DNA from 4 places in the Bradyrhizobium sp. CCBAU 53338 genome. Region 3 is predicted to be linked to each of the others. Evidence: predicted binding sites of a transcription regulator. Region 3 holds the regulator's gene; each other region holds the start of a gene.
What was found. The regulator LexA, encoded in region 3, represses DNA repair genes until DNA is damaged. The targets are predictions, from matches to a motif close to TGTTCNNNNTGTGTTCNG.

Region 1: XH90_RS29775 (ribonuclease T2) is a predicted target of LexA. The motif match lies at 3,439-3,456, and genes of this name have one in related genera.
Region 2: recA (recombinase RecA) is a predicted target of LexA. The motif match lies at 4,864-4,881, and genes of this name have one in related genera.
Region 4: uvrA (excinuclease ABC subunit UvrA) is a predicted target of LexA. The motif match lies at 2,318-2,335, and genes of this name have one in related genera.

The regions. Positions count from the first base shown of each region.
Region 1 is NZ_CP030048.1:6,340,517-6,348,063, reverse strand. It holds gene uvrC (excinuclease ABC subunit UvrC) at 1-300, opposite strand, end outside; gene XH90_RS29790 (outer membrane protein) at 552-1,175, shown strand; gene XH90_RS29785 (cold-shock protein) at 1,262-1,477, opposite strand; gene XH90_RS29780 (23S rRNA (adenine(2030)-N(6))-methyltransferase RlmJ) at 1,729-2,589, opposite strand; gene XH90_RS29775 (ribonuclease T2) at 2,681-3,394, opposite strand; gene XH90_RS29770 (hypothetical protein) at 3,510-3,974, opposite strand; gene XH90_RS29765 (hypothetical protein) at 4,157-4,450, shown strand; gene XH90_RS29760 (DUF3617 family protein) at 4,508-5,038, shown strand; gene XH90_RS29755 (ATP-binding protein) at 5,080-6,468, opposite strand; gene XH90_RS29750 (response regulator) at 6,489-7,220, opposite strand; gene XH90_RS29745 (MarR family winged helix-turn-helix transcriptional regulator) at 7,217-7,547, opposite strand, start outside.
Region 2 is NZ_CP030048.1:2,895,873-2,903,419, forward strand. It holds gene XH90_RS13345 (HdeA family protein) at 1-23, shown strand, start outside; gene XH90_RS13350 (PaaI family thioesterase) at 153-617, opposite strand; gene XH90_RS13355 (hypothetical protein) at 966-1,262, shown strand; gene XH90_RS13360 (hypothetical protein) at 1,361-1,615, shown strand; gene XH90_RS13365 (hypothetical protein) at 1,639-1,827, opposite strand; gene XH90_RS13370 (hypothetical protein) at 2,291-2,542, shown strand; gene XH90_RS13375 (hypothetical protein) at 3,597-3,746, opposite strand; gene XH90_RS13380 (hypothetical protein) at 4,292-4,453, shown strand; gene recA (recombinase RecA) at 4,974-6,062, shown strand; gene XH90_RS13390 (hypothetical protein) at 6,262-7,170, shown strand; gene gcvP (aminomethyl-transferring glycine dehydrogenase) at 7,299-7,547, opposite strand, start outside.
Region 3 is NZ_CP030048.1:3,793,989-3,801,535, reverse strand. It holds gene XH90_RS17835 (alpha-hydroxy acid oxidase) at 1-892, shown strand, start outside; gene XH90_RS17830 (HAD family phosphatase) at 901-1,530, shown strand; gene XH90_RS17825 (hypothetical protein) at 1,677-1,871, shown strand; gene glp (gephyrin-like molybdotransferase Glp) at 2,097-3,308, shown strand; gene lexA (transcriptional repressor LexA) at 3,485-4,186, shown strand; gene XH90_RS17810 (hypothetical protein) at 4,370-4,573, shown strand; gene XH90_RS17805 (hypothetical protein) at 4,767-5,201, shown strand; gene XH90_RS17800 (ComEC/Rec2 family competence protein) at 5,212-7,494, opposite strand.
Region 4 is NZ_CP030048.1:3,904,771-3,912,317, reverse strand. It holds gene XH90_RS18375 (single-stranded DNA-binding protein) at 1-47, opposite strand, end outside; gene XH90_RS18370 (outer membrane protein) at 471-1,241, shown strand; gene XH90_RS18365 (outer membrane protein) at 1,477-2,163, shown strand; gene uvrA (excinuclease ABC subunit UvrA) at 2,431-5,409, shown strand; gene XH90_RS18355 (DinB family protein) at 5,478-6,041, shown strand; gene XH90_RS18350 (HAD-IA family hydrolase) at 6,060-6,701, shown strand; gene XH90_RS18345 (nucleoside hydrolase) at 6,734-7,547, shown strand, end outside.

The DNA.
Region 1 (7,547 bases), 2.5 Mb from region 3:
GGCCTTGCCGACATAGAGCACGTCGGCGTTCGCACTGAGCATGCGATAGACGCCGGGCGAGGTCGGCGCGAGACGCACTGCGCGCTCGATCGCCTCGTGGCCGGTCGCCAGCGGCTCCTCGCCGATTGCGCCGCTCTCTTCCAGAATGTCAGGCAGCCGCGCATCCTCCTCGTCATCGCCGCCGGAGGCGGGATCGAGGTCGGGCGGTGTCAGCCCCTCGGGCGGGGCATCGGCCGTCGCGGCTTGCGGCGGTTTGCGCGCGCGCGCGTCGTCCGGGGTGTCGGAGGAATCGTGAACCATGGTGCGAATTTAGGCGCTGGGGGGACTGATTTGAAGTTCCGGCCATGCTGCACGCACAGAATGGCGGCGCAGTTCCCGGTAACGCTTGCTTAAGCCTGTTAACAGCGCGGTAACCCGTCTTAACAGGCCTTTAACTTAAAACTCTCGATAAATCCTACGCGAAAAAGTGGTGGTTCCGTAACCATGCGATTTGGCCTGGCGCGGCGGCGCGGGCATCGCACCCGGTGACGGCAGTTGCGTTGGAGTGTGTGATGAAGAGGCTCGTTGTGGGCGCAGCTGCGTTGGTTGCAGCCGGCTGGACGGCTTCGGCAGAGGCCGCCGATCTGAATTACGGGCAGCGTGCGCCCTATACCGTCAATCAGCCGCTCAATGCCTATAGCTGGGCCGGACCGTATCTCGGCGGCAATCTCGGCTACGAGTGGGGCTCGGTGAGCAATACGGGCGTGAAGCCGTCCGGCTTTGTCGGGGGCGTACAGGCCGGCTACAATTTCCAGAACGGTCCGTGGGTGTTCGGTGTCGAGGGCGATATCCAGGCCGCTGGCGCCGACGATACGTTCGCGCCGTGGAAGTTCTCCAACCCCTGGTTCGGCACGCTGCGCGGGCGAGCCGGCTATGCCTTCAGCAACATCCTGGTCTATGGCACCGCCGGCCTCGCCTTCGGCGAGCTGCGCGGACAGACATTCGGTTGGACGGAGTCGCATACCAGCGCGGGCTGGACCGCCGGTGTCGGCGCAGAAGTCGGTTTCGCGCCGAACTGGAGCGCCAAGCTCGAATATCTCTACGTCGATCTGTCGTCGAGCCAGTTCGCCATTACAGGCGTGTCAAACGGCTATAGCGCCAGCGTGGTGCGCGCAGGCGTGAACTATCACTTCTGATAGCCAAATAAGAAAATACCGGACAACAGCCTCCCGGCCGCTCGCGGCCGGGACTTTTTTTGCACCAGGTTTTCAGGTCGGGTCCGCTACGAAAGGATCACTAAATTGACCGCCTTCGGCCCCTTCCCCTTCTTGTCCGGTTCGACTTCGAATGTGATACGCTGTCCTTCGGCAAGATCCTTCAGTCCCGCCCGCTCAACAGCGGTGATGTGAACGAAGACATCGCGACCGCCGTCATCCGGCTTGATAAAGCCGTAGCCGCGCTCGCCGTTGAAGAACTTAACCGTTCCCGTATTGGCCATCGGGAAACTCCCCCTCATTGCTCCTCCGTCGCAACGCAGACGCGCGTCGCGACATGACCGGGCGTTACGAAGCCCGGGAGAGCTGGCCATCCTTGGGCAGACCCAACGGTCCGTCCGGATCTTTCTAGGCCTTCACTCCGCCGCAACCATTCGCGGAAGCGGAACGTAAAGCCAGTCACGGAAACAGCATAATACGGTTCTTTGCAGATTGACTACCGCTACTGCATATTTTTCCCAAGAATGGCGGCGGCTTAGGGCTTCGGTACTTCCAAACGGAATCTGGCAGCGCCGCCTTGGCCGAGCGGCATTTCGAGCTCAGGCAGGATCGTCTTGAGCTCGCTCTGCAGCGTGTATGGCGGATTGACGATCAATAGCCCGGCCGAGGTGAGGGCTCCGCCGTCGGTCTGCGGCGCGACGCTGAATTCGAGACGCAGGCATTTTCCCTGGGGCTTTGCTGCGGCTGCGAGCCGGGCCACGAGTTGGGCCAGCGTCTCGGTGGCACGGCGGCTTTTGGCGGGATACCAGATTACATAGATACCGGTCGGCCATTTGGCGAAGGCGGTGGAGAAGGCCTCGCCCAGCCGTTCGAACTCGTCCTTCACCTCGAACGGCGGGTCGATCAGCACGAGGCCGCGCCGCTCCTTTGGCGGCACGAACGCGGGCAGCGCCATCCAGCCGTCGAGATCGACGACGCGCGCCTGTTCGTCGCGCCGCAGCACGTCGATCAGTGCCTTGCGCGCCTTCGGCTCGAGCTCGCAGGCGACCAGCCGGTCCTGCGGTCGCATCAGGCCACGCGCGATCAGTGGCGAGCCCGGGTAGACCTTGAGCTCACCCTTCGGGTTGAAGGCGCGGACGATGTCCATGTACGGCTTGGTCAGGGCGACGCTCTCGTTGGAGAGGCGCGCCTGCATCAGCCGCGCGATCCCCGTCAGCCACTCGCCGCCGCGGCGTGCTTCGTCGCTGTCGAGATCATAGAGGCCGGCACCCGCATGGGTGTCGATGACGCGGAAGGCGGCCGGCTTGTCCTGCAAGTAAGTGAGGATGCGAGCCAGCACGATGTGCTTGATGACATCGGCGAAGTTGCCGGCGTGAAAGGCGTGGCGGTAGTTCATGGCAGCAGAGTTACGACATCACGCGATGAAAGTAACTCCCGTCATTCCGGGCTCACGCTCCGCTTGTCCCGGAATGATGGTGTTGATCCAACTATCCACCCCTGATCGGCGGCATCGTCACCTGGTCGCGGCGGCAGGCGCGGCGTTCGATCTCCTCGCAGGCGCGGAATTGCAGGTCCTTGCTGAGGCAGATGCGAACCTCGGACAGCCGGGTCCGGTTGCAGGTGACCGAGACGGCTGCGTCGCTCAGGCCGGGATTGGCCTTGATGAAGGCTTCTTCCACCTCGCTAGGTGCCACGGTCTTGGCCTGCGACAGGTCGAGATATTCAGCCGGAATCTTGATCACGGCGCGCGCCTTGCGGATCGTCTCGAAATAGTTGCGGCCGTCGAGCCCGGAGCAGGTGCCGTGCTTGTCCCACTCGTTGAAGATCAGGCCCGGCGCCGGCATCAAATCGAGCATCGAGGAGACGATGTTGCGATTCAGTCGCGGCGAGGGCCGCTGGCAATATTCCGGAAAGCCGTTCTCGTATTGCGGCCACAGCCCGTGCACCACGAAGGAATAAGGCCGTCCCTCGCACTGGATGTTTGGGCGCCCGCCGCCACGGCCGCGCTCGGCCGCCTCCTCGCAGAAGGATGGCGACCAGGACAGTGACAGCACATAGAAGTCGAATTCGCCGGGTGCGTTCTGCCGCTTGTCCTGGGCCCTCGCACCGCCCGCCAGCGAGACCAGTCCGGCGGCAAGAATCAGCGGGAGTGTCAATGAGATCACGAGACGCGGGAACGATTGCAATCTAAAATGAAACATGGCGACACCCTCAACCAGACTGTGCAATCAGCCTAGCAGCCATCCGGAACATTTCAAGAACAAAATTCAAGTGATCGAGGGCCGGCCGCTTGGTTGGCCGATAGGGCCCGTCAGCTCAAGGCTTGGCGGCGCGGCAGGACGGATTGTAGGCCCAGTTACGGTCGAGCCCGACCACGCACCATTCGACCCCTTGGCCGAAGCTGGCAAAGCCGCCATCCTCGATGATCGAGAAGTGCACCCGGCGCACCTTGCCGTCGGTGAGCATGGCCTCGCCGGTGCAGTAGCGGCGCGGAATGTTGTCGGACGCCCAGGGGCGGAAGGCGGTCTCGTGAACGTTCGAGAAGCCCGTGATCCGCAGCGGCGAATTCCAGAACGAGCTTTCCTTCTCCCAGAACTGGGTCGAGATCGTCGGCAGCGCCTTGTCGCATTCGGCGACATTGCCGTCGTAACGCGGGCCGCTCAGCCAGAAGTTCAGCTCCAGCGGATTGGCTGCCTTGGCCTCCGTGAGCGACAGCGCTCCGAACATGAGGCCGAGAACGGCGACGAATCGAAGCGATTTCAGGGAGGTCGAGGCGCGCATGGGCAATCCAGACAGCATGATCTGTGAAGGTCGGACGGTGCCGCGAAGGGCGGGGGAGGTCAAGTGCAGCGCGGCAACACTTGGCCAGGAGTTGATCAAAACGTCGCAGTGGACAGGCCTTCCGTTCTTTTCACCGCCGCGTCGGCACCGTAAACTGGTCCCAACCAATCGGAGTGACGGGAATGCGAATCATTGCGGCCGCTGGCCTTCTTGCCCTGGGTATGATGGCGAGCCAATCGGCGCGCGCCGACCTCCTTCCGGTGCCGCCCTTCAAGGGCAACGACACCGGCGGCATCATCGCCTATTCGATGGCGACGCAGACCGATGCGCGCCAGGTCGCGGTCGATCACTGCGCGCGCTACGGCAAGGTGGTGAAATTCCTCGCTGTGCAGGCCTACGAGGGCGGCTACATCTCGTTTTCCTGCCGCTGGGTGCCCTACGGCGCCGCCGACCGGCCGATCCGCACGCTCTACTGAGGCGTATCGGAGCGCCAACAAGATCACGCCACGACGTCTCAGCCGGGAGTCTCTCCTATGACGCGCAAGCTTGCTTTGCTCGGTTCGGCCGTTTGTCTTCTGTTGTCGGCGGGCAGCGCTTTCGCCGACGATTTGCCGGTGCGCAAGGCGGGGCTCTGGGAAATGAAGATGGTCAGGTCCGGCTCGGCGATGCCGGAGATGACCATGCAGCACTGCACCGACGAGAGCGTCGACAAGGAGATGAGCAACAACATCTCCCCGATGGCCAAGCGGGTCTGCTCCAGGCAGGACATCAAGAAGACGTCGACCGGCTATGTCAGCGATTCCGAGTGCAGCATCGCCGGCATCAACACCACCTCGCACGCCGAGATCACGGGCGATTTCAATTCGGCCTATACGGTGAAGACCTCCTCGCACGCGCAAGGCGGGGCCGCGGGTACCGCGGGGCGCGACACCACCATGACGCTGGAGGCGAAATGGCTCGGCGCCTGCAAGCCGGACCAGAAGCCCGGCGACATCGTGATGCCCGGCGGCTTCAAGATGAACGTGCGCGACGTCGACAAGCTGAAGGCACTGCTGCCGAAGTGAGGTGGTGAGATCGCAGCCCGGATTGCGCTTGGCCTCATCAGCTAAACCGGAATCCTCACGCTTGCCCTCAATCCGCCCATCGGGCTGTCGCCGAGCGTGATGTCGCCGCCATGCGAGCGGGCGATGTCGCGGGCGATCGCGAGCCCCAGGCCGGTGCCGCCCTCGTCCTGGTTGCGGGCATTGTCGAGCCGCAGGAACGGCTTGAACACTTCCTCGCGCAAATGCGCGGGAATGCCAGGGCCGTCGTCGTCGACCGTGACGGTCAGGTAGCGATGATCGCGCTGGCCTGAGATGGCGATGGCCTGGCCGTAGCGCGCCGCATTGGTGACGAGGTTGGCCAGGCACCGCTTGAACGAGGCCGGCTTTACCGTCACCACCGGCAGGCCGCTGAATGTCACGGTCGCGGTATGGCCGTGGCGCTCGGCGTCGCTGCGCAATTCCTCGAGCGCCTGCGCCATGTCGGTCGGCTGCGACTGCTCGCCGGAATCGCCGCGGGCGAAGGCGAGGTAATCCTCCAGCATCATCGACATCTCGTCGACGTCCTTGCGCATGCCTTCGAGCTCGGGATTGTCGCCGATCAGCGCCAGCTCGAGCTTGAAGCGGGTGAGGATGGTGCGCAGATCGTGGCTGACGCCGGCGAGCATCGCGGTGCGCTGCTCCATAGCGCGTTCGATGCGCGACTTCATCTCGATGAAGGCGCCCGCTGCGCGCCGCACCTCGCGCGCGCCACGTGGCCTGAAGTTCGGTGCCTCGCGGCCCTTGCCGAAACTTTCGGCGGCGTCCGCGAGCCGCAGGATCGGCTTGATCTGGTTGCGCAGGAACAGCACCGACACGATCAGCAGGATCGAGGACGTCCCGACCATCCAGAACAGGAAGATTTCCGAGTTCGAGGCATAGGCCGCGCTGCGCTGCGCGAACACGCGCATCACGGCATCATCGAGCTGGATGCGGATCTCGACGAGGTTGGAACGGCCGACCGTATCGATCCAGAACGAGCGCCCGATCTGGCGGCCGAGCTGCACCGACAGCGTCTGGTCCAGCAGCGAGAAGAACGGCTTCGGTCCCGGCGGAGGCATGTCACCGGCGGGCAGGAAATCGACGACGAGGCCGAGGCGCTGCTGGGCGATGCGACGGATCTGGTCGCGGTCCTTGTCCTGCGGATAGCCCTTGTAGACGTCGATCAGCGCCGCGATGTCCTGCACCACCGCGGCCGACAGGCGGCGCGTCACCGTGTTCCAGTGCCGCTCCATGAACACGAAGGCGACGACCGATTGCAGGATCACCATCGGCACGATCATGATGAGCAGCGCGCGGGCATAGAGGCCGGTCGGCATCCAGCCCTTGAACGCATTGCCCATCCAGCCATTGGCGGCCGAAACGCGGCCGGCCGCGCTCTTCAAAAGCGTCAGGCCGGTATCGATCGTGCTCATCGCTCGTGCTTCACTATGGTCTACGGCGAGGCAACCAGGCGATAGCCGATGCCGCGCACCGCCTGGAGGAAGAGCGGATTGGCGGGATCGGTCTCGATCTTGCGCCTGAGGCGATTGATCTGCACGTCGACGGCGCGCTCGTTGACGCTGCCGTTGCCGGTCAGCGCGCTGCGCGGCACGGTCTCGCCCGGCGTTTCCGAGAGAATGCGCAGCATCTCCCGCTCGCGATCGGTGAGGTGGATGACTTCCTCGCCCTGACGCAACTCGCCGCGATCCAGATGATAGACGTAGGGACCGAACGCGATCTTCTCGACTATCGCAGCCTGCACCGGCGGCGCGGCGCGCTTGAGGATGTTGTTGATGCGCAGCGCCAGCTCCCGCGGCTCGAACGGTTTTGCGACGTAGTCGTCCGCGCCGATCTGCAAGCCCTCGATGCGGGCCTCGGCCTCATGCCGCGCCGTCAGCATCACGATCGGCACCGAGGAGGATGTGCGGATGAAGCGGGCGAGATCGAAGCCGGTCTCGCCGGGCATCATCACGTCGAGGATCAGCAGGTCGAAATGCAGCCCGAGCAGTTTCGCGCGGGCATCGCCGGCGCTGGCGGCGGTGGTGACGCGATAGCCTTCGGCCGCGAGGAAGCGTGAGAGCAGATCGCGGATGCGGCGGTCGTCGTCGACCAGCAGAAGATGCGGGGCGTCGTCGGCCGGTTGGGCCGGCGGGCGGGCGAGCGTGGCAGCGAGCGGCACGGTCACTCCTTCGAGTCTGGATTGGTGGCGAAGATCGTCTCCAGCACCTTGTCCGGATCGTCGCGGTCGATCATCGCGCGCAGGAAGCGCTTGACGGTCTCGGCATCGTCAGGCGCCATCGCGGCGAGCGCCTTGGTGATGCGCGTGGTCTGGAGGCCGGCGAGCTTCTGCACCAGCGCCTCGCCCTTCGGCGTCGCATAAAGCAGGCGCTGGCGACGGTCGTTGTCGCCGGTCTTCTGCACGATATAGCCCTCGTCCAGGAGTTGCTTGAGCACCCGGCCGAGCGACTGTTTTGTGATGCGCAGGACGTCGAGCAGGTCGGCGACCTTCAGC
Region 2 (7,547 bases), 900 kb from region 3:
CCGACGAAATTCTCGGCAAGTAGTCTTTTCGACAAGTCATCTCGAAGCGGCCGGATGAAGCGCGATTGCAGCCGCGCTTCGTTCGATGCGAACGTGATCGAGAGCCGCGGTGCGCTTTGCGCTCCCGCGGCTCTCCTCGTTTCGGATCATGTTCAGCCCGGCAGCATGGCGAACGCGCTCGACACCATCGCAATCTGCTTGTTGTCGGCGGCCGAGAGCAGGGTGACGCGGCCAAAACTCATGGTGCGTCCGAGCCGCACCACGCGTGCATCCGCCAGCACGTCCGACGCGGAGACCGCGCGCATGAAATGCGTGGTCTGGTCCACCGTCGTCATCGGACGATAGCCTCTGTTGGCGGCGAGATTCGCGATCACCATTGCGGTGTCGGCCAGCGCCATCAGCGCCTGACCGCAGACCACGCCGCCGTTGCGGCACAGCCGCTCCGAGAACGGCATGCGGAGCAGCGCGCCCGGCTGCCAGTCCGGCGTCTCGGGAGGAGGGATGTGCTCGATGCGCTCGACGGAGAGGTTGAGATCCTCGATCCAGGGCGCGAAGACCTCGCCGAGTATCCGTCTGGCCTCAGTGATTCCGAACTCGGCGTCTGGCTGCGATGGCATTGCCGTCGTTTCCTCCTCTTGTTGCCGGATGTTTCGCTCATTCTGCCCGCTTGGGCGCGGCAAAGTCACGGGGGCCGTTGGCTTGAAAATGCCCGACTTCGCCCGATATGATGCCGGGCCTGGGGGCGGGTGGACGATGTTGCGTCGATGTGTCCTGTTATTTTGCCTGGCCGCGCTCGGTCTGGCGCTGAACGGCTGCACCAAGTGCGGGCCGATCTGGGACGACTGGCTCCATGGGCCGAAATCGTGCAGATCGGATCGGCTCTAGCGGATTGAGGCGCCTCGCGCTGAAAAGGACCAACAGGGCGCGGTGTCCGCCCTCTCTATTGATGCTCAAGGAGTGAAGTAATGAAGGTTTTCCGTATGGCGGCGGTGCTGGTGCTGGTGGCTGGACCAGCCTTCGCGCAGGATTCGCCCCATATCAATCTGATGGCGGATGGTCCGGCGAAGACCGAAGACGAAAAGGCCGCCGACGCCGCACGTGACAAGGCCTACAAGGAGACGCTGAAGAAGATTCCGGACGCCAAGGCGTCCAGCGATCCCTGGGGAGGCATGCGCGCCGAGCCGCCGAAGCAGCCGGCGCCGAAGGCCGCTGCTGCCACCAGCACGCACAAGAAGCCCAAGGCCGGCACGGCCTCCAATTGACCGCGCTCCCGGCAGGCGAATGAGGCTTCGGCGGGACTCCCCTTCGCCGGGACCCGATCCTACATTCCTTCATGGTGTTGCGTTGTGGAGGGCAGGACATGGCGGATCGCCCGCGGGACCTCGCCGAGCGGATGGCGCGCCGGCGCAAGCGGGCCGTCGCGGCGGACAGCAAGGCCAGTGATGGCTATCTGCGCGAGAGCTTCACCCTGCCGCGCGCCGCGGCACGGGCACGAGCGCAGGCTTTCTTCGCGCGCTATCCCAAGGCCGGCTATATGAGCGAAGTCGAGACCTGGCGCGAGCTGCCGGGCGGCGACATCGAATTCACAATGCGCCGGCTGCCCAGCGCCGACTAGCCCGCTCGCTAGGCCCTGATCGCTCAGGCCGTCCTGCGACCGATGGCCTTCAGCTCCCGATCGATGCGCAGCTGCACGCGACGGATCGCCAGCAGGTCGATCTTCGTCTCGGTCTTGCCTGTCTTGGTCTTGTCGCCGATCCGGAACTGCCACTGCCAGACACCCGGGATCGCCGTCTTTGCAACCGTGAACTCCACGCCCCTGTGATTCATGGTCACCTCCACGATTCACCTTGCCATGTCGGGTAACATGGGCATCGTAATATTCCGACGACAAGGAAAAATTGCCGTTAAGTCGAGGATAATTCATCGGAATTGAGCAAGCGCGCGCAGTTCGAAACAAGCGAAATCGGATTCCGAAAGATGGGGCCGATGGATGGGTCTTTCGCGTGAATGGAACCTGTGAGGCGGTGGCTGGCGATTAGGTCAGGAACTCTGTTCTTGGCCGGAGAACCACGGAGTTCCCTGCCGACACCAACGGCGATTCCATCGCGATTGCTGTCGCGGGCTTCATGATTGTGCGGAACCATCGTCGTGAGAGATGTCGACCGCGCGACCATTCGCAGCAAATGAGCACGTGCATTGCTTTTCCACTTTTGCGTGCGCCTCGACTGTGATCTGGTGAGGGGTGACGAAGGCGGGGTTGGTCATCGCGCAAGAGGACCAAGAGGACGACGTGAACTGGCTCAGACATCTCGCGCAGCGATGGAGCACACGACGTTTCCCGCTGGTCTGTCCGCAATGCGGGCGGCCAGCGTCTTCTCTTCTCTACAGGCGCGGACGCTTCATGCTGGGTGACGAGAAGCTCGTCTGCGAGCAGTGCGGCACGACCAGCGTCGTCACCTTCTGGCGCTTCGAAGGCCTGGCGTGTCACGGCGAGCGCGGCGATTCCGGCAAGCCCGAGCGCTTGGCGGATTCACGGCACTGACGCCTGCGATCCACGCGTTCTCGCGCCGCCTGGCGGCAATGCCGTCGCAAGAAAAAAGCCCCGCCAGGGGAGAGCCGGGCGGGGCAGAAGGTTATTGGAGGCTGAGGTGCTGGGCTGCAACACCATAGCTCCATGACCGTAGCCCGCTCAGCTTACGAGAGCCTGACAGAGCGGATCGGAGGTGGATCCGCCCCCCGCATCGATTCCGGGAGTCGGCAGCAACAAGCCGATCTGGCCGCCGGGAACAGAAGACCCCGCTCGGGGTCGAGCGAGGTCGACTGGGTATGGAGACCCGGTGTTGGTCCACCGGGCAAGCCGAGGCTAGAGCATTCGGCTGACGGGCGCCTTACGCAGGCTCATGCGTGGCTCGCGGACGCGTTGAGGGCCGCTGTGACGTCCCAATTCAGACATCCGGCTGCACAACTTCAGACACATCCGTTGGCGACACTTTGCGGGCACGGCGAAGCCATGGGGGATACGTGGCGCGCCGACAGCGGGGTGGCATCATGGACAAGGTAGAGCGGTCATTCGCCGCCGCGACGGCGGCTGGCTTCGTGGTGTTGGTGATCGGCATCGTGCTGCTGGCGCTGATGTAGCGAGGCTCAGGCGGCCCGCGCCGCCAAAGCCGACGAAAACAACCCCATGCACAGTAGCCGGCAGCCTGTTTCGGCTGGCGTTTCCCCTGGCGCACCTTGATCTCGTCCGGCGGCAGGCGGAGATCGGCGGCGCGCTCGGCGCGGTCCCTCTTGCGGAACTCGCTTTCCCTGCGCTCGAACTTCACCGTCTCCTCGAGCGCCGCCTCGATCAGGAACTGCGCCTGACGGCATCGTGCAGCGTGTCTTCCGTCATGATCCGATTCCCCATTGCGGCGCCCCCGTTCCCCCAGGGAATTAGGACGCTCTGCATTGAGCTAGATCAGTGGCGCTTCATCGATCGCGCGATAGTTTTCCAAGCCCGGGGCTGGTTATGCGATTTCAGTATTGCTTATTGCAACCCGGGAGGGCCTCGGCCGTCTCATCGCGGCCGGGGCCTTTCGCCGCCAACTGCGGCGGCCCTACCATCCGAATGAATAGCGGATGTGGCGCAGCATCCCAAAGGCTGCGTCGGTGTAGGCGCCATATGCATAGTGCCGGTCCGCCGCGACGAGGCTGCCGAGTGCAATCACGATGGCGAAAAAGACCTTAGGCACAATGCCGAAGAGCATCCGACCGTTTGGTTGCGAAATTCTAAATAGGACACTCCGAATTTCTTCTTAGGACACCAAGGGTGGAATACGGACGGTACCCAAATTCTGGTGCTCTCCCACAGTTTCAAGTTAGGACACTGGAACGAATGCTCGCCTTGCGAGTTTGCTGCCGGTGGTCTCCCTCATCGGGGTCACATGAACCAGCGCAAGGCCCCAATCTCGCCAGCCCCGGATTGGGGCCTTTTGGTTACAGAAAGCAAAAACGCCGCCCGCTTAAAACCAGCGCAGGCGGCGGCCTTTCCAGCCCCGGGAGGGAGATTGTAAAATCCCGATCCTGTGTGTCTGTGCAGGGCGCCCAAAGGTTCAACGCGACACCCGCAGAGGCGGATTAGGACGCTCCAAAAGTCACACAAAAAGCCCGCCTAGGGGCGGGCTTCATTCCGAGGTGGCCTTATCTGAGTACGAGCGCCCCAAGGAACATTCCGGTCCACACTCCGCCACCGCAGATGCCTGCTACCAGCGGCCGACAAAGCGTTGTGATTAGCTGGGTGGGAGAGAAGGGCGTGAGCGAATCTTCGATTGCGATAAAGGATGATCGTCTAGAGCTAGCTGCGCTCCTGTACGATCAAGCTGGCGTGCAAAAGGTGATTGATCGCCTAGCGGCAATGAAGTCGCTTCTCCCGGAGAAAGCGCCAGAGCCTAAAAAGGAAGAGGCCGCCAACTGAGGCGGCCCTAGTGCATGAAGATAGCAATGGCAGACAGGATCACCGGCACAGAACCGGCCGTGATCACAAACGCCTTGTACCAAAGATCATTGCCCATAAGGACAGTATCTTCCGGTAGCGGGCTGCCGTCTATGCAACTTGTGCCAGTTTATGGGCCCCAACTGAGGCGCCCTTACCGGATCATGAGCATGGCGGTGCTGGCAATAAGAGTGCCGAGGCCCACTACCGTGATCGCGAGGGCCAACATACCCAATCTGTCCAATTTGTTTGCCGCCACCCTCAGTTACCTTTCGCATGTGGAGACGGCTTAAGTATCAAAGTGAACACTTGTTCCTAATTGGCGAACTAGGACCTGCAAAATTCAACTTAGGACACTTGGGGTCAAATACGGACAGCACCCGCCTACCGCAAAGAACATATTGCGAACAAAGAACAGATGGTGTACATTGGTTTTATCGACGAGCCGCCCGCCCAACCGTTTGTCCCACACGCGAATCCTCGCCATAAGGAGCACGACCCAATGTCCGCCACTGCCCTGCGTATCGTCGAAGGATCTTCCATGGACAAGAGTAAAGCTCTGGCTGCCGCGCTCTCCCAGATCGAGCGCCAGTTCGGCAAGGGCTCGGTGATGAAGCTCGGCAAGAACGACCGTTCGATGGACATCGAGGCGGTCTCGTCGGGCTCGCTGGGGCTGGACATCGCGCTCGGCATCGGCGGCCTGCCCAAGGGGCGTATCGTCGAGATCTACGGGCCGGAATCGTCGGGCAAGACCACCCTGGCGCTGCATACCGTGGCGGAAGCCCAGAAGAAGGGCGGCATTTGCGCCTTCATCGACGCCGAGCACGCGCTCGACCCGGTCTATGCCCGCAAGCTCGGGGTCAACATCGACGAGCTCCTGATCTCGCAACCCGACACCGGCGAGCAGGCGCTGGAAATCTGCGACACGCTGGTGCGCTCGGGTGCGGTGGATGTGCTGGTGGTCGATTCGGTCGCGGCGCTGGTGCCGAAGGCCGAGCTCGAAGGCGAGATGGGCGATGCACTGCCGGGTCTTCAAGCGCGGTTGATGAGCCAGGCGCTGCGCAAGCTGACCGCCTCGATCAACAAGTCCAACACCATGGTGATCTTCATCAACCAGATCCGCATGAAGATCGGTGTGATGTACGGATCGCCCGAAACCACGACCGGCGGCAACGCGCTGAAGTTCTATGCCTCCGTCCGCCTCGACATCCGCCGTATCGGCGCGATCAAGGAGCGCGACGAAGTGGTCGGCAACACGACGCGTGTGAAGGTGGTGAAGAACAAGCTGGCACCGCCCTTCAAGCAGGTCGAGTTCGACATCATGTACGGCGAGGGCGTCTCCAAGATGGGCGAGATCCTCGATCTCGGCGTCAAGGCCGGCATCGTCGAGAAATCAGGCGCCTGGTTCTCCTATGACAGCCAGCGCCTCGGCCAGGGCCGCGAGAACTCGAAAGCGTTTTTGAAGTCCAACCCCGACATTACCGCCAAGATCGAGACCGCGATCCGCCAGAACTCCGGCCTGATCTCCGAGCAGATTTTGGCCGGCACGCCCGAGAGCGACGCCGACGGCGACGAGCCCGCGGACGAGTAAGCCTCGAGTACAAGTTTTCGCGAGGAGCGGGCGCTGAGGACGTTGAGTTGCCGACGTCGTCAGTGCCCGTTTCTTTTGTGTTGGAGTGATCGGGGGGTGATGAAGCGTCTGATCTTGACCGGTGTGGCCGGCGCCGATCTCGCCAAATCGAAACTGGCCGAGATCGTCGTTCTCTTCTTTTTCCGGTTCATGTGGGCCGTTGCCTTCGCCGGAGTATTTCGCAGCCTATTTCGGGGCGCAGGGGACGCTCAAGCCGGGCGATCACTGGTCGGATTGGGGTCCAAAATGGCCCTCCAAGTTCAAGGAACTTAGGAAGTTACCGTTCGCCGATTTTTGCGAGCGCCATGACGAGATTGAGCTTTGGTTCGACCCGAGTCCAGACGATCAACTGCAGCTGATCTGGCTGCTCGACCATCTCGCCTGTTACCCTGAGCTGCTTAAAAAACTCGGACTGCGCTTGGTCGCATTCGATCTGTTCGATGTGCGAGAGAAAGTCTCCGAAGCGTCCGCATCGCACATTCGTATGGTGGATGTTCAGGCCCGAGAACTCCAGACCGCTGGAATGGCTTGGCAAGCGTATCGCGCGCCGACGCCTGAAGCCTGTGCGAATGTACTTCACAGCGATCTAAGCGCCCTGTTGATGCTGCGATCGGCATGGCAACGGCTGTTGGGAGAGCTACCGTCGCCCCTGAGCGGTCTTGGTGCGAGCGAGATGCGATTTCTGGAGATGCTTGCCCGAGGGTACGCGAACACGAACGCCCTGTTTCATCTGCGTTCACTGCGGGGCACGTACGTGTTTGGCGAATTCGAACTGGGGTCGCTGCTGGAGGGGCTCGCACTCGGCCCCAAGCCGGCAGTGGCCGGTCTGGGCGACGAACTGCGTACGATCGACCCCGAGGATTTGGGAGCTCGGCACGACGATGCGATCCGTCACGCACGGTACAAGCAATCCCGCATGTCGCTCACTGATCTCGGGAAGGCGGTGCTGGCGGGAGACCAGGATTTCCTCCAGCACAACCCGATCCACCGCTGGAGGGGCGGCACGCTTCTGACCAATGAACGGCTCTGGAGGTGGGATCGCGAGAGCCGATTGTTGGTCGCGCCCTAGAGGCGCAGTCGGTGCCGTAGCTATAGAGAGGGCAAAGGCGCGCGAGCGCCGTGCCCACGATCTTTCACGTCATCCGGAGGTGGTGGGCGCGCGTCGCTATGCCCACCCTACGAGACCTCCGTCGTGGCTTACTCCGCGGCTTCCGCGTAATTGCTCACCGGCGGGCAGGAGCACACCAGGTTGCGATCGCCATAGACGTTGTCGACGCGCCCGACCGGGCACCAGTATTTGTCGGTGCGAGAGACGCCATCGGGGAAGTAGCCCTCGCTGCGGGCGTAGGCGCGCTTCCAATCGTCGTCCGCAATGTCGTGCACGGTGTGCGGGGCGTGGCGCAGCGGCGAGGCTTCGATCTTGAAGCGGCCGGCCTCGACCTCGGC
Region 3 (7,547 bases):
CGAGCATTTCGGCCGCAAGATGCGCCTGCCCGTGGTGCTCGCCCCCGTCGGCGCATTGGAAATCTTCGACCCGCATGGCGCAGCGAGTGTTGCCCGCGCGGCCGGCACTTTCGGGGCGTCGCACATGTTGAGCTCGGTCTCCGAGCCCGGGCTGGAAAAGACCGCCGAGGCCGCGCCCGATGCGCTGCGCATGTACCAGCTTTACGTCCGTGGCGATGACGCATTCGTGGCCGACGTCGTCAGCCGCGCCGAGAAGGCCAACTACGCCGCCTTCTGCCTGACCGTCGACACCGCCCATTACAGCCGTCGTGAGCGTGACATTGCCAAGCGTTACGTTCGCGAGAGCCGCCTGCGCGCCACCGGCGGCGACTACCAGAAGGGCCTGGAGTGGCGGACCGTGAAGATGGTCAAGGACAAGTTCAGGATACCGCTGATCCTCAAGGGCATCGCCACCGCCGAGGACGCGCAGATCGCGGTCGATCACGGCGTCGAGTGGATCTACGTTTCCAACCATGGCGGCCGCCAGCTCGATCACGGCCGCGGCGCGATGCATGTGCTTCCTGAAATCGTCGACGCCGTGAAGGGGCGCGCGAAGATCATGGTCGACGGCGGCATCTGCCGCGGCACCGACATCGTCAAGGCGATCGCCGCGGGCGCAGACCTCGTCGGCATTGGCCGGCTGCAATGCTGGGCCTTGGCGGCGGCCGGCGAGACCGGCGTGACGCGGATGCTGGAACTGCTCGAGGACGAGGTGCTGCGCTGCCTCGGCCTGCTGGGAGCCACTTCGTTCGCCGAGGTCAATAAGTCCTGCCTGCACCCGGCCACCGCGACCAATGCGCCGAGCGTGTTCAGCGCATTCCCGCTGTTCGACCACGAGCCCTATCGATACTGATTGGAAGGATGCATGTGACCTCGCTCTCTCCCGGCAGCGCGGATGCGCTTCTGTTCGACCTCGGGCGCGTCGTGCTTGATATCGATTTCTCCAAGGCGATCGCCTGCTGGGCGGGACATGCAGGCTGCAAGCCGGAAGCGATCGTGGCGCGCTACGTGCGTGACGAGGCCTACCGGCTGCACGAGGTCGGCAAGATCAGCGACGAGGACTACTTTGCCTCGCTCCGCTCATCGCTCGGCATCAGCATTTCGGATGGGCAGTTCCTGGAAGGATGGAACGCGATCTTTGCCGGCGAGATGCCCGACATCGCCGAGTTGCTGCCGCGCGCGGCGAAGCAGATGCCGGTCTACGCCTTCTCCAACACCAACCGCCCGCACGTGGACTACTTCTCGAAGGAATATGCCGACCTGCTCGGCCATTTTCGCGAGCTCTATCTGTCCTCCAGCATCGGTCTGCGCAAACCGGATGCAGAAGCGTTCGACCATGTCGTTGCCGCGATGGGCGTACCGGCGAACCGCGTTGTCTTCTTCGACGACCTCGCCGAGAACGTCGAAGGCGCCCGCGCCCGCGGCCTGACCGCGGTGCATGTGACCTCCCCTCACGACGTCGGCAATGCGCTGAGGGCACTGGGGATCTGATCCCCGAACGGACCGCCCCTCTGGAACTATTTCGCCTCCGGGTTTGGAACCAAGTCGCTTTGTACATTTTTATACAGAGTTCCGGGAACGAATGCCCGTTTCCGGACTCATGAGTCCGTTGGGAATTCTACATCGGACTTATCATCGTGTTGGGCAAAACCTACCTCACCAAGCAGGCCTCTCTGCTGATGAAATACGCCAGAACCACCTCGGATTCTGACCTTTCCGCAAAACTGATCAGCAAGGCCGCCGATCTCAAGGCCCAGGCCGATCCGATGCCTGACAGGGACCAGAGTCCCGAAGCGCCAGACGTCAGTCCGGACAAGCAGCCGGGGACCTGACCGGTGCTGGCCGTGGCTCTCGTCATCCTCGCCATGGCCATCCTCGAACCGGTCTGCTTCGCCTTCCGGATCATGCCGCGGCGACTTTGATCTTGCGCCTTCGTCGCCAAGCTGACGACGCACGATAAATCATGCTGCGCGACCACCGTTTTGCCTCTGCGCCTGCACTCGGCTAGAACTCTCGCCGCCGATTTGCCCGAACGGGCGCAGCTGGAGTTTTCACCCGTGGCCCTGATGCCGGTTTCCGACGCGCTCGCCGCGGTGCTTGCCGGCGCGCAGCCGCTGACCGAAGAGGTCGTCGCACTCGACGCGGCCTTCCACCGCGTGCTCGCGCGCGACGTCGCGGCGCGGCGGACGCAGCCGCCGCAGGCGATGTCGGCGATGGACGGCTATGCCGTTCGTGCGGCCGATGCGGCGAAGCCCGGGGCGCAGCTTGTCGTCATCGGCGAAGTCGCAGCCGGCCGGCCGTTCGCAGGGACCGTCAGCGCCGGCGAAGCCGTGCGAATCTTCACCGGTGGTGTCATCCCCGATGGTGCGGATGCGGTCGTGATCCAGGAGGACACCGTCACCGACGGCAAGCGCATCACCATCAAGGAGGCCGCCGTCACCGGGCGCCACATTCGCCCCGCCGGCATCGATTTCCGCGAGGGCGACGTGCTCCTGCGCAAGGGCGTACGGCTCACCGAGCGGGACCTTGCACTTGCCGCCGGCATGAACCACCCGCAGCTCGCGGTGTGCCGCCGTCCGAAAGTCGCGATCCTCGCGACCGGCGACGAACTGGTGATGCCGGGATCGACGCCCGGTCATGGCCAGATCGTCTATTCCAACGGCTACGCCCTGCACGCGCTCGCCCGCAGCGAGGGCGCCGACACCATCGACCTCGGCGTTGCCGCAGATACGCTTGCCGCCACCAGCGCCGGTATCCGCCGCGCGCGAGAATCCAGCGCCGACATCCTGATCACGACGGGCGGCGCCTCGGTCGGCGACCACGATCTGGTGCAGCAGGCACTCCGGGACGAAGGCACTGCGATGGCGTTCTGGAAGATCGCAATGCGGCCGGGCAAGCCGATGATGAACGGACAGCTCGGAGCGATGCGCGTGATCGGCCTGCCCGGCAATCCCGTGTCTTCCTACGTGTGCGGTTTCCTCTTCATGGTCCCGCTGATTCGCGCTTTGTCCGGCCGTTCGGTTGTCCATCATCGCCGCGAACGCGCCGTGCTCGGCCGCGACGTCGGCGCCAATGACCAGCGCGAGGATTATCTGCGTGCGCGTCTCGACGAGCGTGCCGACGGCACGCTCGTCGCCCTTCCCGTCAATCACCAGGACTCCTCGCTGCTTGCGAATCTCGCTGCGGCACAGGCACTTCTCGTGCGTCCGCCATTCGCACCGAAGGCCGAAGCGGGAGCGCACTGCGAGGTGTTGCGACTGCCCGCCTGAGCGCATCGTTCGCAACCGTTCCGCGAACTTTGCCGCGTTCACGGTAAATTAAGCAGTTGCGGAACATGTATCGAACATATAGTGTTCGTTCATGATTTGTTTCGAGCATGTAGCGGCTTATTGCTGAATTCAGCGTCTCGGAATCGAACGACATCGTCAGGGGGATTTTGGTCGAGATGTTAACGCGCAAACAATACGAGCTCCTGCGGTTCATCAGCGAGCGGCTGAAGGAAAGCGGCGTGCCGCCCTCCTTCGACGAGATGAAGGACGCGCTCGATCTGCGCTCGAAGTCGGGCATCCACCGCCTGATCACGGCGCTCGAGGAGCGTGGCTTCATCCGCCGCCTGCCCAACCGGGCCCGCGCCATCGAGGTGATCAAGCTGCCGGAGCTCCAAGCCGCCGCCGGTAGCCGCCGCGGCTTCACGCCAAGCGTCATCGAAGGCAATCTCGGCAAGGTGCGCACGACATCGAGCCCGCCCGCCGACGAGGGCGAGCGTCCGGTCGCGGTGCCCGTCATGGGCCGGATCGCAGCCGGCACGCCCATCGAGGCGCTGCAGACCCGCAGCCACACCATCAGCGTCCCCCCTGACATGCTGGGCGCTGGCGAGCACTACGCGCTCGAAGTGCGCGGCGATTCCATGGTCGACGCCGGCATTCTCGACGGCGACATGGCGCTGATCCAGCGCAACGAGAGCTGCGACACCGGCGATATCGTGGTCGCGCTGATCGACGACGAGGAAGCCACCTTGAAGCGCTTCCGCCGCCGCGGCGCCTCGATCGCGCTGGAGCCGGCCAACGCGGCCTACGAGGTCCGCATCCTCCCGCCCAACCGGGTCAAGATCCAGGGCAAGCTGATCGGACTGTATCGGAAGTACTGAGCGCCGGACGACCTGAGCGCTCACGCGCATTCAACGATCGGAGCGGACGATTGTCCGCTCCGGCCGGATGGTCTTTCTGGTTTTGCACAGATTATCCGGCCCCCTCTCCAGTACTACATCCTCGGCACGCCGCGACGAAGCACGCATCGCTTCATAAGCCTCCAGGCGACCGAGGAGACAACCATGCGCAAGATCTTCCTGAGCACCGTCACGATGGCGCTGATTGCAGCATCGGCGTCACAAGCCCTCGCTGCGCAGCCGCAACATCGCGCCCGCAAGGCGCCGCAGGCGACGAGCGCGCAATTGCGTGATGCGCATAATACCGTCGAGCAATCCTCGCGGCCGGCATGGCCATATTCGGGCTGGTCGGCACCGGCCGGACGCTGACGGCGACGGTCGCCGAATGCACGGAAGCAGGCTTTGTTCCTGGCGGTTCGGGAAAGATATTGTGATTGCGGCTTGCGTATCCGAGCCGCAGATTTGCCTACAACCGAGCGGAGTCTTGCAGGCTTCCACTCTGATAGAGGCCTGCGCCTCCAGGCCAGAGGCGCGGGTTGCTATCCCTGATGAGGAGCACCCGATGTGTGACTATAGCCTGCATGCCGTCGCGACACGTCCCGCAGAAGTCGGCGAGACGATCGTCACGACAACATTTCGCGGCACCTCGACGCGCGGCTTCGCCTCCGAAGCCGACATGTCGGTCGCGGTCTGCCTGCTGCCGGGAACGGAGCTCGCGTTCGCCGACAACGTCCGTTACGATAACAGGTGGATCTGGACGCGCACCGTCAACTCGCGCGTCGGCAAGTTCGGCAAGGTCGATCCGCACATTCCCGATCGTCATCACGATGCGATCGAATTCCCCGATGGCAAATACGTGCTGGTGACGCAGCTCGTCGAAGGCCAGCGCGCAACCGTGCTGCAACTGCCCGTGACCCAGCCGCTCGGCGAGCGCGAGCAGAAGCCGCAAGGGATCGCTGACAGCCGCACCACGACGCCGCGCCTGCCGATCGGCTGAAAGGTCGATCTTACTCCTCAGCCTGAAGGTCGGCCTCCGACGGTGTTACGTCCCGGGAGCGTGGAGCTACCGACCTTGGCATGAGGGTCTGCTCGAAGTCTCCATCGCCGGTCGCCGCCGGCGACCAGGGGCGGTTTGCGCCCCTTCCCCTCACAGCCTGAATCGCAAAACCGTCACCGCGCTGTGTGAGCGCCAGCGCGCCCTGGTGCGCGAGACGCGGTCGATCGACCACCATCGCGGCGCAATCCGGCGCCGTAGGCCTGGTCGTCACCAGCAGCGCGGCACGACTGCAATCGTCGGCCAGCGCGTCGATGCGTAGCGACAGCGCAATCATGCGACCGTCGGCGAGCGTCGTCACGCAGCCGGCGTCGTCGCATGACACGCCGTCACCAAGCGAGGCGCTGGCCGTGTCGCGCGGGTCAGCGTCGGCGGCAAGCCACTCCTTGAGCAGAAAATTGTCCTTCTTCATTCTGATCACGTGCAGTTGCCCATCCCTGCCTCGCACTGCGACGTTCTGGCCGTCAGCGGCAATCAGGATATCGGGTTGCCGGACCGACAGCCCCCAGACGGTCGCAGCCACGAGCACGCAAGCACCCGACCAGCGCAGCGGCGTGCGCAACAGGCCCATCAGGATCAGGCCGAGGCTCGCCGCAATCAACGGCGCAGTGCCGAAGGCGGCGACATGGCCGATCGCGCCGGGCAGTGCGGCCACCCAGCGCGACACCGCCACCATCCAGTCGATGCCAATCCCCATCAACCACCAGAACACACCGTCGAGTCCGAAGGGAGCCGCGAGCAATCCCAGAAGCCCCGCGGGCATCACCAGCGCCGAGACCACCGGCATCGCGCCGAGATTGGCGAGCACGCCGTAGGGCGTGACGCGATGGAAATGGAAGGCCGCATAAGGCGTGGTTGCAAACCCGGCGATCATCGAGGCCATGAACAGCATCGCGATCTCGCGGCCGCCCCACAGCGCGATGCGCGCGGTCGCCGAGTGATCAGGTGAGGCAAACAGGTTCGGCATGCCGATCTGCACCAGGGCCACCAGCCCGAGCGTCGCGGCGAAGGACATTTGAAAGCTCGGATGCACGAGCGCCTCCGGCGCCACCGCCAGCACGATCAGCGCCGCGACCGCCAGCGTGCGGAAGGTGACGGCGCGGCGATCGACGATCACCGCGATCAGCACCACGGCAGTCATGAAGAACGATCGTTGGGTTGCGACTTCAGCGCCCGAGAGCAGCAAATAGAAAGCAGAAGCGACCAGGGCCGCGGCGGCCGACCATTTCTTGATGGGAAATCCCGCCGCCAGCCCGGGGATCAGCGCGAGCAGTGCGCGAACCGCGAAGAAGACGACACCGGCGACGACAGCCATGTGGTAGCCGGAAATCGACAGCACGTGGCCGAGGCCGGAGATGAACATCGCGTCGTTGACGGGCGTCGTGATCGCATCGCGGCGGCCGGTCAGAAGCGCAGTCGCAATCGCGCGGTTGTCGCCGTCGAGTACGGCGCGGATGCGCGCGTCGATCCCATCGCGCAGGCCTTGCAGGACGGCGGCATAGCGCAGCTGCAAGCCGCCGGCATCGGGCGGTGTCACAGTCGTGATTGCCCCCATCGCGAAACCGGACGCGCCGATCCCCTGGAAGAACATGTCGCGCGAGAAGTCGTAGCTCCCCGGTCGCAACGGCGCGAGCGGCGGCATCAGCCGCGCCTTCAGCTGCACGAAGCTGCCGACATCAGGCGCCGTCCCCTTGCGCACGGAGAGGCGGACGCGCTCGAGCTTCAAATCGCTGTGCTGCGCCTCCATCGCGGTGACGCGCAGCACGAAACGGTCGGTGCGCTCGCGGATGTCACGGGTCTCGACGAAGCCCGACAGCGACACCGAATAAAGCGGCCTTGTGAGCACGGTATGCGCGATGCGCGCCGTCTTCCATGTCGCCATGGCAAAGCCGGCAGCGACCGCGGCGATCATGATCGCCGGCGCGAACCACCGGCTTCGTCGCAACAAGACCGCGCCAAGCGTCAATGCGGCCGCCGTCGCAGCCGTGACCCACAACACGGGCTCATGATCGGCGGCGAAGTAGAGCGCGATCCCGCAGCCGAAGGCGATCGGCACCCAGGGGAACAGGCGCCCGGCGCCCGCCTCAGCCTTTGCCCATTCACGCAGCGTCCCGACGACCGCGGGCCAGACGCCAAACCCTGCCGGCACAAACCCGCCGGCCGACGCGGCCCCGCCTGTCGGCCAGGTTCCGACGATACCTTGCGAGGCACGTTGTGGCCGGCCGGGCTCCGCCATTCCCTAGCAACCCTGCGATATCAGATGGGTGCAGAGGCTACCGGAACGTGCAG
Region 4 (7,547 bases), 110 kb from region 3:
TTGCCGAGATTTCCAACCAGAATGACCTTGTTGACGCTTCCCGCCATCGCCGCTCTCCACTCCAAATGCCACTGAATCGAAAAAGGCGCGCCCGCGCTGCCGCCCGTTGGGCCGACCCTATACGCTTACGAGGGCCGATCGGCCCGCTACACCCTCGGTTATCCCCACATATAGCACCGGCCAGACATTTGTTCCAGATTTGTTCCCATCGAAATTGATGCGACCGAAGCGTGCATACGAACACTCTGCCCCGCTATGCACGCCGTCATGAATTGGAACCGAACCGAACCGGAAAACGCTTAACATTCATCAGGTTAAGCGCATGTCAGTTGCCCGCCGACTGTTGCATTCCAGAGACGGACTCGGCCGTCCGATTGGATTACGGTTTTCTCGGAATTGGTTCTGATGGGCGTCGCGCCTGATGGGCCGCTTCGGGGACATCTGAAGCGGACGACACTGGGGAGACTGCAATGAAGAAAATTCTATTCGGTACAATTTGTATTGTTGCAATGGGCCTGTCTGCACCGGCGAGTGCAGCAGATCTTGCGGCTCGTCCCTACACCAAGGCGCCGCCGCCGATGATCGCCACCATCTACGACTGGAGCGGCTTCTACATCGGCATCAACGGCGGCGGCGGATCGAGCCACAAATGCTGGGACAACGTCGTTCTCGGCGGCGGCGCATTCGTGGGCGGCGAAGGCTGCCACAACGCCACCGGCGGCACGGTCGGCGGCCAGGTCGGCTATCGCTGGCAATCGGCCAGCTGGGTGTTCGGCCTCGAAGGCCAGGGCAACTGGGCCGACTTCTCCGGCGACAATGTCAGCAATTTCTTCCTGGCACAGCGTAACCGCTCGCGGATCGACGCCTTCGGCCTGTTCACAGGCCAGATCGGCTATGCCTGGAACAACGTGCTGTTTTACGTGAAGGGCGGCGGCGCCGTGGTCGCGGACAAGTTCGACATCTACACGGCGCCCGGCTTCGTCGGTGCGGGCACCCTGCTCGCCTCAACCAGCGACACCCGCTGGGGCGGCACGGTCGGGGCCGGCCTCGAATTCGGCTTCGCGCCCAACTGGACGGTCGGCGTCGAGTACGATCACATCTTCCTCGGCAACCGGACGCTCACGCTCAACGCACCCGTCGGCGGCGGCGCATTCCAGACCGACCGGATCAGCCAGGACGTCGACATGGGCCTCGTCCGCCTCAACTATCGCTGGGGCGGCCCCATCATCGCGAAGTACTGATCTTCTTGAAATCATTCGGGAATCGAAGGCCGGCCTCGTGCCGGCCTTTTTGTTGCCTGTTCCCGACGGGGAACTATAGGTCAGTGAGTATTACATTTTGTATTTGTTGTGACTTTTGAGAGACACAACTTACAGCTTCAGTGGTGTAAGCACGACATCAGTTGGACCAACGCGTCCGCTGTGCTTCCGACGCACGGAAGACAACAACAGAAACTGGGACTGGGATTACTTGAATATGAAAAAGATTTTGTTGGCTTCGGCCGCTCTGATCGTACTCACCGGCGCCGCTTCGGCTGCCGACCTGGCGGCTCGCCCCTACACCAAGGCTCCGGTCGCGATGGCCTCGGTCTACAACTGGACCGGCTTCTATCTCGGTATCGTCGGCGGCGGCGCCTGGGAAGCCGCCTCTGGCGACCCGAAGATGAAGGGTGGCTTCGTCGGCGGCACCGCCGGCTACAACTGGCAGACCGGCAACGTCGTGTTCGGTATCGAGGCTGACGGCGCCTGGGCTGACGTCAACGCTTCTGCCGCTGGTGTCGTTATCGTTCCCGGCCTCGGCGCGATCCCGACCAGCGTGAGCTCGAAGACGGATGCAATGGGCACCGTGCGCGGCCGTATCGGCTATGCCGTCAACAACGTCCTGTTCTACGGCACGGGTGGTTACGCCTGGATCGACAACAAGATCACCGCCACCCTCGGCGCTGCGTCGATCTCGGACAGCAAGTTCCACTCCGGTTGGACCGTCGGCGCGGGCATCGAAGCGTTCTTCGCTCCGCAGTGGTCGGTCAAGGGCGAGTATCTCTATCGCAGCCTGGCCGGCGAGACGTACTTCGGCGCCATTCCCACCGGCACGATCAACTTCCACACCGTGCAGGTCGGCGTGAACTATCACTTCAACGGCCCGGTCGTCGCCAAGTACTGAGCTGAGGCTCCAACGCCATCACGTCACGAAAGGCCGGCCTCGCGCCGGCCTTTTTGTTGTTCCTTCCGTCCCGATCTCCAGGCGCTGCTGCCAAGTCCCGCCAGCGCGCCAACAATCCGTTGACGATTCGCAAGTCCCTCTGGAAATCCGTCTCCGTTCTTCCTACGTTCGCCTGCATACCCATTGGCGCCGATCCCGGTTCCGGGCGAAGCGCGCCCGAACGTTGGCGCGGTCGCTCGCTCGTGGGATTCCTTGAGGGCAACGCGGATGGATGAAGTGATCAAGGCGAAGCGCCAACAGCAGAACGCGGGATCACACCTGCGCGCAATTACGATCCGCGGCGCGCGCGAGCACAACCTCAAGAACATCGACGTCGAGATTCCCCGCGACAAGCTCGTGGTGTTCACCGGGCTATCGGGCTCCGGCAAATCCTCGCTCGCCTTCGACACCATCTACGCCGAGGGCCAGCGCCGCTACGTCGAGTCGCTCTCGGCCTATGCGCGCCAGTTCCTGGAGATGATGCAGAAGCCCGACGTCGACCAGATCGACGGCCTGTCGCCGGCGATCTCGATCGAGCAGAAGACGACGTCGAAGAACCCGCGCTCGACGGTCGGCACCGTCACCGAGATCTACGATTACATGCGCCTGCTCTGGGCGCGCGTCGGCGTGCCCTATTCGCCCGCCACGGGCCTGCCGATCGAGAGTCAGACCGTGTCGCAGATGGTCGATCGCGTGCTGGCGCTGCCCGAGGGCACCCGCCTCTATCTGCTGGCGCCTGTCGTGCGCGGCCGCAAGGGCGAGTACCGCAAGGAGCTCGCCGAATGGCTCAAGAAGGGCTTTCAGCGCGTCAAGATCGACGGCGCCTTCTACGAGCTCGCGGAAGCGCCTAACCTCGACAAGAAATTCCCGCACGACATCGACGTCGTCGTCGACCGCATCGTGGTGCGCGCCGATATCGGCCAGCGCCTGGCTGAGAGCTTCGAGACCGCGCTGAAGCTCGCCGAGGGCCTTGCCGTCGTCGAGTATGCCGACGCACCGGCTGCTGCTGCGCCTGCCGAAGAGAAAAAGAAGACGGCAAAAATCCACGACAAGAGCGGGCCCGAGCGCATCCTGTTCTCGGAAAAGTTCGCCTGCCCCGTCTCCGGCTTCACCATTCCGGAGATCGAGCCCAGACTCTTTTCCTTCAACAACCCCTACGGCGCGTGCCCTGCCTGCGGCGGCCTCGGCGTCGAGCAGCATGTCGACGAAGACCTCGTCATCCCGGACAAGGAGCTCGCGATCGGCAAGGGCGCGATCGCGCCCTGGGCCAAGTCGTCGTCGCCCTATTACACGCAGACGCTGACGGCGCTCGGCAAGCACTACAAGTTCACCCTGACGACCAAGTGGAAGGATCTGCCCAAGAAGACGAGAGACGCGATCCTCCACGGCTCCGGCGAGGACGAGATCAAGTTCTCCTACGAGGACGGCGTCCGTTCCTACGACACCAAGAAGCCGTTCGAAGGCGTCATCACCAATATCAACCGCCGCTATCGCGAGACCGAAAGCGAGTGGGCGCGCGAGGAGCTGGCAAAGTATTTCCACGACGTACCCTGCGGCGCCTGCAACGGCTTCCGGCTGAAGCCCGAGGCCCTGTGCGTCAAGGTCGGGGCCAAGCATATCGGCGAGATCTCGGAGCTGTCGGTCAGGAAGGCCGGCGAGTGGTTCGAGACCGTGCCCGACGCGCTGAACAAGCAGCAGAACGAGATCGCCGGGCGCATCCTCAAGGAAATCCGCGAGCGCCTGACCTTCCTGCTCGACGTCGGCCTCAACTACCTCACCCTCTCCCGCTCCTCCGGCACGCTGTCCGGGGGCGAGAGCCAGCGCATCCGGCTGGCTTCCCAGATCGGCTCGGGTCTGACTGGCGTGCTCTACGTGCTGGATGAGCCTTCGATCGGCCTGCATCAGCGCGACAACGCGCGCCTGCTCGACACGCTGAAGCGCCTGCGCGACCTCGGCAACACCGTGGTCGTGGTCGAGCATGACGAGGACGCGATCCGGCTCGCAGACTACGTGCTCGACATCGGCCCCGGCGCCGGCATGCATGGCGGCAACATCGTCGCCGAAGGCACGCCCGACGAGATCATGCGCAACCCGAAATCGCTGACCGGCAAATATCTCACCGGCGAGCTCGAAGTCGAGGTGCCGGAGCGGCGTCCGCCGAACCATCGCCGCACCATCAAGGTGGTGAACGCGCGCGGCAATAACCTCAAGAACGTCACGGCCGAGATTCCGCTCGGCCTGTTCACCGCCGTCACCGGCGTCTCCGGCGGCGGCAAGTCGACGCTGCTGATCGACACGCTCTACCGCGCCATCGCGCGCAAGCTCAACGGCGCCAGCGAAGGCGCCGCGCCGCACGACCGCATCGAGGGTCTCGAGCACATCGACAAGATCATCGACATCGACCAGTCGCCGATCGGCCGCACTCCGCGCTCGAATCCGGCGACCTATACCGGCGCCTTCACACCGATCCGCGAGTGGTTCGCGGGCCTGCCCGAAGCCAAGGCGCGCGGCTACGAGCCCGGGCGCTTCTCCTTCAACGTCAAGGGCGGCCGTTGCGAGGCGTGCCAGGGCGACGGCGTCATCAAGATCGAGATGCACTTTTTGCCCGACGTCTACGTCACCTGCGACGTCTGCAAGGGCAAGCGCTACAACCGCGAGACGCTGGAAGTCCTGTTCAAGGGCAAGAGCATCGCCGACGTGCTCGACATGACCGTCGAGGAAGCCGCCGAGTTCTTCAAGGCGGTGCCGCGCGTGCGCGAGACATTCCAGACGCTGCACCGCGTCGGCCTCGACTACATCCATGTCGGCCAGCAGGCGACCACGCTCTCAGGCGGCGAAGCCCAGCGCGTCAAGCTGGCAAAGGAGCTGTCCAAGCGCGCCACCGGCCGCACCCTCTACATCCTGGATGAGCCCACGACCGGCCTGCACTTCCACGACGTCAAGAAGCTGCTGGAGGTGCTGCACGAGCTGGTCGCGCAGGGCAACACGGTCGTCGTCATCGAGCACAATCTCGAAGTCATCAAGACCGCGGACTGGGTCATCGACCTCGGCCCCGAGGGCGGCGACGGCGGCGGCGAGATCGTCGCCTGGGGTCCACCCGAGGACATCGTGAAAGCACAGCGGAGCTACACGGGCAAGTTCCTGGAGCCGGTGCTGAAGAAGGCAAGGAAGCCGAAACGACGGAGCACGAGCGAGGCGGCGGAGTAGATCGAAACCGTAGGGTGGATCAGCGAAGCGTAGTCCGCCTGCGCTCTTCTCGTGAGACCGGTGCCGACATGCCTGCTGGACTTGTGCAAACCTATCGCGCCTTCGCTCGCAACAATGCCTGGGCGAACCATCGCCTGCTCACAGCGTGCGCCGGCCTCAGCCAGGCCGAGTTCGAAGCCCGGCGAACCGGGTTCTTCCCGAGCCTGCAGCGCACGCCGAACCACATCTATGTCATCGACCTCTTTTACGTCGATGCCCTTGAGGGTGGCTGGCTCGGACCACGCGCCTGGCAAAACGAAGTGCCGCACGGTTCGCTCTCCGAATTGAAGCCTGCCCAAGCTGCCATGGACAAGCGCCTGCTCGCTATCTGCGATGCGCTGACGCCTGAACGTCTTGACGACTCGGTCCGGATCAACCGCGACACCCGGGTCCAGACCGAGCGTCGCGACCGGCTGCTCATGCATCTCTTCCAGCATCAGATTCATCATCGCGGACAGGCGCACGCGATGATGTCCGAAACAGCTGTTGCCCCGCCGCAGCTCGATGAATTCTTCGCGGAAGGAGAAGCCCCGCTTCGGGCGGCCGAGTTTGCCGATCTCGGTTGGACCGAGGAGATCGTATGGAAATCCTAGCGGTGTAATTTCTCCTCCATGCCCTTCTCCCTCGCCATCTTCGATCTCGACGGCACCCTCGTCGACAGCTTCCCGTGGTTCCTGCGCACCATCAACGACGTCGCCGACCGCTTCGGCTTTCGACGCGTGCGGGATGAGGATATCGAGGGACTGCGGCATGCTTCGACGCGCGAGATACTCAAGCAGCTCGAGGTGCCCTTGTGGAAGCTGCCGGCGATCGCGCGCTATGCGCGGCGGCTGAAGGGAGAAGCCGCTAGCGAGATTTCGCTGTTTGCAGGGGCCGAGGCGATGCTGCGGACGCTGGCGGAGACTGGCGTGCAGCTCGCGCTGGTGACCTCGGACAGCGAGGTCAATGCGCGGCAGAAGCTCGGCGCATCGGCCGCGCTCTTCCAGCATTTCGACTGCGCGGCTTCGGTGTTCGGCAAGCCCGCGAAATTCCGCCGCGTGATCCGGCGCGCCGGCGTTACCCCGGACAATGTCGTTTCGATCGGTGACGAGGTCCGCGACATCGAGGCGGCGCGTGCGGTTGGGATTGCCTGCGGCGCCGTCAGCTGGGGCTATGCCGCGCCGGCCGCGTTGAGAGCTCTTGCGCCAGATTACGTGTTCGCGCAGATGGATGAGATCGCGGATGCGGTCGGCCGGATGCCGGCAACAATTTGAAACGCAATCGCCTGCGGCTCAAGGAGACGGTGATGACACTCACGGATGCAGCCCGCCTCAAACTGCTCACCCCGCCGGCCGGCCGGTTGCGCGTCGTGCTCGACACCGACACCTACAACGAGATCGACGACCAGTTTGCGCTGGTGCAGATGCTGCTGTCGCCGGAACGATTCGACGTCGAGGCGATCTACGCCGCGCCGTTCTTCAACGCGCGTGCAGAAAATCCCGGCCACGGCATGGAGCTGAGCTATCAGGAGATCCTGCGCCTGCTGGAGCGCCTGAACGTCGCGCCTGGTGGCCTGGTTCATCGCGGCGTCACCGATTATGTCGGGCCCGGCAAGGCGGCGCGGCCAGCCCCCGCCGTGGACGACCTCGTTGCCCGGGCCCGCGCGGGCTCGCCTGACAATCCGCTCTACGTCATCGCAATCGGCGCCATCAGCAACGTCGCCTCGGCGCTGCTCAGGGCGCCTGACATCATCGACCGCATCGTGGTGGTCTGGCTTGGCGGCCACGCCCTGGAATGGCCAGATACGATCGAGTTCAACCTCAAGCAGGACGTCGGTGGCGCCCAGGTGCTGCTCGACAGTGGTGTGCCGCTCGTTCTGGTGCCGTGCCGGGGTGTCACCTCGCGCCTTCATTCGACGGTGCCGGAGATCGAGCGCTACGTCGAACCGCATGGCAGCATCGGCGCGTTTCTCGCCATGCGCTTCAAGGAGTATTCGTCCGATCACATGGGCTGGGCCAAGGAAATCTGGGACATGGCGCCGGTGGGCTGGCTGCTGAACCCAGCATGGGCGCCGAGCGTGATCGTCCCGGCTCCTGTCCTCACGGAGCAGATGACGTGGA